Regions from separate parts of the Pseudarthrobacter sp. R1 genome, predicted to be linked through region 4. Evidence: riboswitches for the same ligand, from Rfam matches in the RefSeq annotation. Region 4 holds a riboswitch; each other region holds the start of a gene.

Region 1 (2,192 bases), 630 kb from region 4:
TAGACCGGAACGCCGTGCACCAGCCCGCGGACCGTGGACGTCACCAGGGGCTGCAGGTGCCGGGGCACTGCCAGGCGCAGGATGTCCCCATGGACGGGCCGCAGTGGCAGGTTCAGCCCTGGCGGCAGCTCTTCAAGAGCTGCCGCGTGCAGCCCGTTCGCCACCACTGTTTCGGCGGCCAGCACGGTTCCCCCGTCCGCCAGGCGCACGCCGGCAACAGCTCCCCCGCGCCACAGCAGCCCGGTTGCCTTGGCCGCTACCGCAATACCGCCGACGAAGCCGGCTGCCGCAGTGCCGCGTCCCGCACCTTTGTCTCTGTCCCCGCGTCCGCCATCCGTGCCATGAGCCAAGGCGGCCTGCAGGCACGCCACCAACAGCCGCGGGTCCACCTGGTGGTCGGCCGGAGTGTCCAGGGCGCAGGCGATCCCCGGGCTGAGCAGGGGTTCCCGCTGTCGCGCGTCCCGGACGGTCAGCGGCTCTACGGACAGGCCGCTGGCCTGCTGAACGGCGCGGAGGTCCATCAGGGCGCGGCGGTCGGCGGCGTCGGCACCCACGGCGAGGGTCGGCGTCGTAATGTATCCCGGATCTGTTCCCGACGCTTCGGTGAGGCCGGCGGCAAAAGCCGGCCAGCGGGCCGAGGCATCCAGCATGAATTCCAGGAGATCCTCCTCCTGGTAGTGCAGCTCGCTCACCGGGGCAAGCATCCCGGCGGCCGCCCAGCTGGCCCCCGAACCCGGTGCGTCATCGATCACCACCACGGAACGGCCGGAACGCTTCGCCTCCCACGCGATACCGTGGCCGATCACGCCGCCGCCGATCACCGCCACATCAGCATGGATGGTGTCGGCCGCGTCCACGGTCGGGGGCTCTGATGCTGCGCCCATCTGTCTCCTTCCCTACGCCGGTATTAGCCGGATCAGGTCAAGCGGTCGGCTCTGACGCCCTCTCAGCCCGGCGCTTTGTGACAGCTGCCGCGGGCTCCCGCAGTACGAGGCCAGTGTAGAGGAACTAGGCTTTCCCCCATGAATGTGTCCCACACCCCTGCCGCCGGCACCGACGTCCTCAGCAGCGCCAAGATCAGCAACGGCGTCAACGCCGCCCGCCTCTACCTCTGCACCGACGCCCGCAGGGACCGCGGCGACTTCGACCAGTTTGTGGACGCAGCGTTCGCCGGCGGGGTGGACATCATCCAGCTGCGCGACAAGACCATCGAGGCAGCAGAGGAGCTGGAACTCCTGGCGGTGCTCAAGGAAGCGGCAGAGCGGCACGGCCGGCTCTGGGCTGTCAACGACCGTGCCGACATCGCGGTGCTGTCCGGGGCACCTGTCTTCCACATCGGCCAAAAGGACCTGCCCCTGGACGCTGCACGCACCCTGCTGAACGGCAACGCCGCCATCGGCCTGTCCAGCCACACCCCGGCCCAGGTGGACGCGGCGCTCGGTGCGGCCGCCCGCCCCGCCGGGCTGGACTACTTCTGCGTGGGACCAGTGTGGGCAACCCCCACCAAACCGGGGCGGGCAGCAGTGGGACTGGAGCTGGTGAAGTATGCCGCCGAAGCTGCCCGGCCGGCGGAGCAGGAAGGGCAGTCCGACGGCGGTGTTCCCTGGTTCGCGATCGGCGGCATTGACCATGGCAACGTGGAGCAGGTGGTGGACGCAGGCGCACGCAGGATAGTGGTGGTCCGGGCCATTACGGAAGCGGGCGATCCAGCAGCCGCCGCTGCTGCACTGCTCGCCGCCCTGGATGCCCCAAACTCCTGACAACGCCGCTCCGGGCCCGATGCCTGCACTATGGCCCCAATTCCGGCTAGGCTGATTTTCGTGTCACACCATCGGCTGGCCCCCAACGTCCACGAGCACAACAACGCGCTTGAGGAAGCGCTGAGTGCCCTGAGGACCGAGCTGGAGCTGCCGGGCACCTACCCCGAGGAGGCGGTGGCTGACGCGAAAGCGGCAGTCGAATCCCTGCAGCTCCCTACTTACGACCTCACCGGCGTCGAATTCATCACCATCGATCCGGCGTCGTCCACCGACCTGGACCAGGCGCTGTTTATTGAAGCCGACGGCGACGGCTACCACGTGCTGTACGCTATCGCCGATGTGCCCGCGTTTGTGGCCCCCGGCGGGCCCCTGGACGCTGAAACGCGCCGCCGGGGCCAGACGTTCTATGCCCCCGACGGCCGGATCCCGCTG
Region 2 (2,192 bases), 310 kb from region 4:
TCCCGGTGATGGGCAAGGCACCAGCCGGCCATGATTGATCCGCCGCGGGACACGATACCGGTCACCCGTTTGGCGGTCAGGGGAACGTACCGGAGCAGGACGCCGGCGTGGATGGTCATGTAGTCCACGCCCTGTTCGCACTGTTCAATGACGGTGTCGCGGAAGATCTCCCAGGTCAGCGCGTTCGCTTCGCCGTTGACCTTCTCCAGGGCCTGGTAGATGGGGACGGTGCCGATCGGAACCGGCGAGTTGCGGATGATCCATTCCCTGGTGGTGTGGATGTCGTCGCCGGTGGAAAGGTCCATCACGGTGTCTGCGCCCCACTGTGTGGCCCACTGCTGCTTGTCCACTTCTTCGGCGATGGAACTGGTGACCGCCGAGTTGCCGATGTTGGCGTTGATCTTTACCAGGAAAGCCTTGCCGATGATCATGGGTTCCGACTCGGGATGATTGATGTTGTTCGGAATGATCGCCCGGCCGGCTGCCACTTCGCTGCGCACCAGTTCCACGTCGCAGTTCTCCCGCAGTGCCACGAAGCGCATTTCGGGGGTGATGACGCCCTGCCGCGCGTAGTGCATTTGCGTCACCGTCCGGCCTCCGACGGCGCGGCGGGGCACCGGGCGGGGGCCCTTCCACTCCGCGCTGGCGGCACCGCGGCGGACAGCCGAGCGGCCGTCGTCGAGCAGGTTCCGTCCACGGCCGCCATAGGTTTCCGTGTCGCCGCGCGCTTCTATCCATGCGGAGCGGAAAGGGTTGAGGCCGCAGACGGGGTCGCTCCCGGGGCCGGCAGTGCGGTAGATGCGAAACGGGCCGTTGGAATCGCCGTTGGGTGAAGGTGCCAGGGCTATCTCCGTAACGGGCACCTGTATCCCGGCTGCTTCATCGCGGACAAAGGCCAGGGATTGGGACTTCAGCGACTGCGTGACAGAAGCCTGGTCCTGGCCGCCTTCCGCCCCGCTTGACGGAATGTGGGCAGGATTCAACGGTGTAAATGGTGTACTCAAGGATTACTCACTTCCTTCGCCGGCATTACCCGGACAGGTTCAACGGTCGCAGGCTGCGTCAGCCCGATCTCAGCCCCTGCAGGGGCACCCGTGTGGTCAGGAAGAAAGCTACCACAGCCTTTCGGGAGGGGCTTGTCACATGGCCGGTGCTAGCCTGACTGGCGGGAAAAGGAGTCCAATGCCGGAGATCATCGAATTCAGCGGCCCGGTGCTTGCCGGGCCGGACAGCGAGCGTCGTGGCCTATGGTCCGTTGACGGGCTGTTGACCTTTACGCGCCCGCAGCAGGTGCCGGACCGGGTGCTGGAAGGCTGGGTCCTGCCGGGGTTCGTGGATGCCCACTGCCACATCGGGCTCGGGCCCGGTGGCGCAGTGGAGGCAGCAGTTGCGGAAGAACAGGCCAGCACCGACCTGAACGCTGGAACACTGCTGGCGCGGGACGCAGGTTCCCCTGCAGATACGCGGTTCCTTCAGGGCAGCCGGAACGCCCCCGTACTCATCCGCGCCGGCAGGCATGTTGCCCGGACCCGGCGGTATCTGCGGGGCTTCGCCGAGGAAGTTGAACCGGACGGCCTGGTGGAAGCTGTCCGGAAGCAGGCCCGCGACGGTGACGGCTGGGTCAAGCTCGTCGGGGACTGGATCGACCGCGGCGCCGGTGACCTGGCACCGTCGTTTCCCGCCGCCGCCGTCGGGGACGCCGTGCAGGCGGTGCACGACGAAGGCGCCCGGATCACCGCCCACTGCTTTGGCGAAGAGACCCTCGACCAGATGCTGGACGCGGGGATCGACTGCATCGAACATGCCACCGGGCTCCTGCCACGGCACTTCCCCAGGTTCGTCGAGCAGGGCGTTCCCATCGTGCCCACCCTCATCAACATCGCCACGTTTCCGGACATCGCCGCCCAGGCAGAGCCGAAGTTCCCCCGGTACGCGGCCCACATGCGGGCACTGTGGGAGCGCCGCGCGGAACGGGTGCTGGAGGCGTACGAAGCAGGGGTGCAGATCTATGCCGGCACCGATGCCGGGAGCGTCATCCGGCACGGCAGGATCGCCGATGAGATCCTTGCCCTTCACCACGCAGGCCTGCCAATGGCCGCTGCCCTCGACGCTGCCTGTTGGGCCGCGAGGAGGTGGCTGGGTGCCGAGGGACTCCAGGAGGGTGCCCGCGCCGACGTCGTGCTGTGCCGGGA
Region 3 (2,192 bases), on a different contig from region 4:
GGGGGGAGGCGCCGTCGATCAGCAGCGAACCGGACTCATCGGAATCGCCGGCCTCGGCGTCGTCGTCATGGGCATCCCCCAGCACCCCGGCCAGCGCGTGGAGGAGCGTGGACTTGCCTGCGCCGGACGGGCCCAGCAGCAGGACGCGTTCACCCGGCTGGATGTCCAGGTCGAGGGCGCGGACGGCCGGCTTGGACCGCCCGGCGTGCCGCCAGCCCCAGCCGCGGGCGGTGACCGCAGCCGGCCGCGCCGCCACCGCAGAGCCGTGGAGGGAAGGAGCAGTCATCAGGAGAAGACGGGCTCCGATGCTGCCTTGCGTGACGCAAAGGAGCTCAGGACGCCGGTCCTCGCCAGGCCGCGGGTGGCGATCCAGGACAGGGCTCCTGCGATGACGGCGCCGGAAATGGCAGTGAAGATGATGTAGGCCAGCTTGTCCCCGCTGGAGTAGGCGATGTTCCAGCCCCAGGGCGCGAAGGAATCGTTCAGGCCGCAGAAAAGTCCGGCAGCGGCGCCGGCGAGCAGGGATACCGGCAGGTTGAACTTCCGGTACACGAAGATCGCGAAGATGATCTCGGCGCCCAGGCCCTGGACAAACCCGGAGAACAGCACCGAGGCGCCGTACTGCGAGCCCATGAGCAGTTCGCCGGTGGCGGCCACGGTCTCGCAGAACAGTGCGGCGCCCGGCTTGCGGATGATGAGCATGCCCAGCACCGCGGGGATCATCCAGCCGCCCGCCAACAAGCCGGTAAGCGGCGGATAAACGGCGTTCATAGGTGCCGAGACTGCGGCTGCGCCTTGCGACCAGGCCCAGAAAATAACGCCGCCGGCGATGGCGATGAGGGCTGCCACCACGATGTCCACAACGCGCCAGGACTTGCCGGTGGTCTTCTTGATTGCTGTCGTTGCCATGCGATCCTCCTGAGGAACAGGAGGGGAAAGTGGATACTTCAACCGGCGCTGCCGCCGTTGCCGCACACTTCGAGAACTCGACTCCCTTGCGCCGGTACTAACCGGATCAGGTTCGAGGGTCTGCGGCTATCCGCACTCTCAGCGCCCACCTGCGGTCCCTGGCATGGCCAGTGATGCCCGACGGCGGCGCTCCCCTGTCGTTGAATGATTCTGTCGGTAAATAATCGCCCTTGTGGGCGGGGTCCAGTTTACACCGGAGGAGGGGTAGATTGTGGGCCATGACTGCCAATTCCCAGCATGTGACCGAGTTCGATCCGGATTCCGATGCCATCCAGCAGGAAGGATCCCTGCAAGCGCTCATCGCCCGGATCGAAGGCGAAATCCACGAGCTCCAGTTTCCCGGCTTCTCGCTGGACGATGCACTGAACCTTGGGTTGCTGCTTGTGGAGCTGGGCAAGGAGGGCCAGTTTCCCATCGCGATTGACATCACCAAGGGTGAACAGGTCCTGTTCCATGTGGCGCTGCCCGGCGCCACGCCGGACAACGAGCACTGGATCCGTGGGAAGCAGCGCACGGCCGCACGGTACGAGGTGCCTTCCCTCCTGGTGGGGCTGCGCGCCCGGCTCAAGGGCGGACGGATCGAGGACAACGCCTGGTTCGATCAGAGCCGGTATGCGGCGCACGGCGGGTCCTTCCCGGTGTACGTCACGGGGGTGGGCGCAGTCGCAACAGTGACTGTCTCAGGGCTTCCCCAGGTGCAGGACCATGACCTGGTGGTACAGGCCCTGCGCGAGATCCTTGGTTCCATGCGTGCGGACTGACTTCGAGTCGGCGGACTGACTGCAGCATCAACGCGGACTATGGACTCCTCACGAATGCCGGGAGTACATTCAAGGCGAGCGGCCGGAGTTCCAAACAGGAGGACGCCATGATCGGTCCTGCAGCCGAAAACCAAGTGCGCGCGGCGGTGGACAAGGCCGCCGAGGAAATGATCTATATCGGCCCGGACCACCCCTACTATCCCCTGCTGGCGGAACTTGTGTCCGCCGTCGGGAAGGCCTGGCAGCAAGGGTACGAGCACGGCCGCCGCGGCGGACACCATGCCAACCCCTATCTGTGGAGTACCTCGGAGGGGTGAGCACCACCACCGGTTGCCGGGGTTGCCGCATGCCGGCCGACCAGCAGATGAGAAGTGTACTTAGCTTTTATTAGTAACCATGCTTACTATGTTGTCTCCCGGCTTTTGAGGAGACAGGACAATGACAGTCAGCACCCGGGCCACC
Region 4 (2,192 bases):
ATGCCGCCGTCAGGTGGTCCACGTAGGACTTCGTAACAGGGCCAAGCCCGGGCTGCACGGTTCGCGTGCCCAGCCAGGAGCGGTGCAGCTCGGACTCGACTTCGAGGCACTGCCGGGCAGAGGCCGCCCAGAAGAGCTGCTCCGCCTCGGTGGGTGCCAGTGCACTGGCCCTGGCCAGCACGCGCGAATAGCCGTTGAGGTAGATGGCATCCTGCGCGAGGTAGTACGCGAACTCCTTCTCGCCCAGGCTGCCCGAGGCCAGGTTGCGGATGAAGTCCAGGGCATGGATGTCGTCCAGGTCCTGCTGCGCCTCGCGCCAGAGTATTGCGGCGAAGCTCCCTTCAGATAGCACCGGCTGCTGGTGGTGGAAGTGGTGCACCGGCCCGTTGCCTGTTCCCACCTCCAGTGTTCCCGATGCCTCCAGCGCGCCGGCCAGCCAGGGTTTGACTTCACGGAGGGAAGCCTCCCAGTCCCCCAGGCGTGCCTGTGCCGTTGCCATGGCGGAGGACAGTGAACAGCCAGTGCCATGGCTGTTCCGCGTTGCCACCCGCTCCCCCGGCACCACCACTACTTCATCGGACAGAAGGCCCGTGGTGTTAACCAACGCATCGGGGCACTCGTCGCCGTCCAGGTGGCCGCCCTTGACCAGCACAATGGCGCCGGTGGCAGCGGCGAGGGCGCGGCCCTGTTCCAGCGCCCCGGCCCAGGTGTCCTGCAGTTCGCCGCCAACGAGCATGGCAAGCTCCGCCAGATTGGGGGTGATGAGGTGGGCCAGCGGAAGAAGCCCGCGCAGTGCCGCTTCGGCAGATTCTTCCAGGAGCCGGTCACCGCTGGTGGCGACCATCACCGGGTCCAGGACCACGACGGCGGGGCGCACCTTCCGGAGCCATGCCGCCACTGCCTCGATCACCTCGGCACTGCCCAGCATTCCAATTTTCACAGCGTCGATGCCGATGTCGTCACTGACCGCATCCAGCTGCTCGCTCAGGAACGCTGCGGGCGGCACATGAACGGACCGGACTCCGCGGGTGTTCTGGGCGGTCAGGGCCGTAATGGCAGCCATCCCGTAGCCGCCCAGCGCGGCAATGCTCTTAAGGTCGGCTTGGATACCGGCGCCGCCGGAAGGGTCGGAGCCTGCTATGGAAAGGACCCGGGGTACGGGCCTGCCCGGGCGTGTCGGTGCCGCAGGAAATGTTGCCGAGGTGGCAGTGGGCATTACAAGGGTCGTAGACAAGAGACATCCCTTCGCCGGTGCTAGCCGGACAGGTTCAACGGGTGTGAATCTCAGCCGGCTCTCTGCGCGGCACCCCGTGTCGGTTCCCCAGCCTAGCTTTTTTGCCTGGCGCAGGCCGAAGGTGACACATTGCGACCCGGCGCCGTGCCTTGAAATGCCGCACTGCCGTTGCATCGCTGGCCTTACACACGAAAATGCCCGGCCGGCCCTGTTGTGGCTGGCCGGGCATTTACTTGCCGGGGACGCTTAGAGCTCCGAGGCCGGAACCCCGACGCCCAGGATGATGGGCGCCTCGGCCGGCTTCACGGTGCCGGCATTGCCGTCACTGGAGCCGCCGGCACCGGCCGGTTCGGGGGCCTTCGCCTCGTGGGTATGCCCCGTGCCGGCTGACGCCACGTTTTCGTGATGCTGCACAGTGGTTTCGTTGGCAGCTCCCTGGGCACGGCTGGCACTGCGGTTGCGCCGCGGCCGGCGCTGCCGGGACTGCTCCAGCGTGTGGTCGCTGTAGTCCTTCGCCGGTGCTGCAGCTGCGGGCGCCTGTACGGGCGCCGCCGATTCCACGGGCTCCACCGGCTTCTGCTCCGGTTCTGCCTGCTCGGGCTGGTCTTCGGCAGGTGCCGGCTGGCCAAGGTGGGCGAAGGCCTCCGCAAGCCGGTCCAAGGTCAGGGCAGGCTTCTGCGGCTGCTCTTCAGCGTGCTCAACGAACGGCAGCACCACCTTCTCGCCGCCGAAGGTCAGCACGGCAGCCTGGCGCGCTTCGTCGTCACGCTTCGCAGCTTCGGCTGCGGAGGCAGCGGCAGGCTGGGTGGCGGCCGCCTGCTTGGCCGCCGCCACTTCGTCGTCGTGCAGGTGGGCTGCATGCGCGGCGGCGGCAATGTTGGCAAGGGCCAGCCTTGTGGCCTCCGCCTTGGCATGCCGTTCAGCGTCCGAGGGGTCGGGGTGGACCGTGTGGACGTGC

The links. A riboswitch is a leader RNA that binds a small molecule or an ion and turns the genes downstream of it on or off. The one in region 4 is predicted to bind thiamine pyrophosphate.
Region 1: it holds a riboswitch for thiamine pyrophosphate, as region 4 does, so the genes downstream of both, M8J71_RS13865 (FAD-dependent oxidoreductase) here and thiD (bifunctional hydroxymethylpyrimidine kinase/phosphomethylpyrimidine kinase) in region 4, are expected to answer to the same signal.
Region 2: it holds a riboswitch for thiamine pyrophosphate, as region 4 does, so the genes downstream of both, thiC (phosphomethylpyrimidine synthase ThiC) here and thiD (bifunctional hydroxymethylpyrimidine kinase/phosphomethylpyrimidine kinase) in region 4, are expected to answer to the same signal.
Region 3: it holds a riboswitch for thiamine pyrophosphate, as region 4 does, so the genes downstream of both, M8J71_RS03430 (ECF transporter S component) here and thiD (bifunctional hydroxymethylpyrimidine kinase/phosphomethylpyrimidine kinase) in region 4, are expected to answer to the same signal.

What each region holds. Positions count from the first base shown of each region.
Region 1 covers NZ_JAMKFI010000008.1:646,375-648,566, reverse strand. Annotated here, with positions in the region: gene M8J71_RS13865 (FAD-dependent oxidoreductase) at 1-884, opposite strand, end outside; TPP riboswitch at 877-995, opposite strand; gene thiE (thiamine phosphate synthase) at 1,023-1,760, shown strand; gene M8J71_RS13855 (RNB domain-containing ribonuclease) at 1,821-2,192, shown strand, end outside.
Region 2 covers NZ_JAMKFI010000008.1:968,509-970,700, forward strand. Annotated here, with positions in the region: gene thiC (phosphomethylpyrimidine synthase ThiC) at 1-1,004, opposite strand, end outside; TPP riboswitch at 999-1,106, opposite strand; gene M8J71_RS15290 (amidohydrolase family protein) at 1,183-2,192, shown strand, end outside.
Region 3 covers NZ_JAMKFI010000004.1:72,062-74,253, reverse strand. Annotated here, with positions in the region: gene M8J71_RS03435 (ABC transporter ATP-binding protein) at 1-286, opposite strand, end outside; gene M8J71_RS03430 (ECF transporter S component) at 286-909, opposite strand; TPP riboswitch at 975-1,115, opposite strand; gene M8J71_RS03425 (heme-degrading domain-containing protein) at 1,188-1,730, shown strand; gene M8J71_RS03420 (hypothetical protein) at 1,838-2,047, shown strand; gene M8J71_RS03415 (DUF4383 domain-containing protein) at 2,169-2,192, shown strand, end outside.
Region 4 covers NZ_JAMKFI010000008.1:1,278,134-1,280,325, reverse strand. Annotated here, with positions in the region: gene thiD (bifunctional hydroxymethylpyrimidine kinase/phosphomethylpyrimidine kinase) at 1-1,216, opposite strand, end outside; TPP riboswitch at 1,224-1,321, opposite strand; gene M8J71_RS16885 (ribonuclease E/G) at 1,481-2,192, opposite strand, start outside.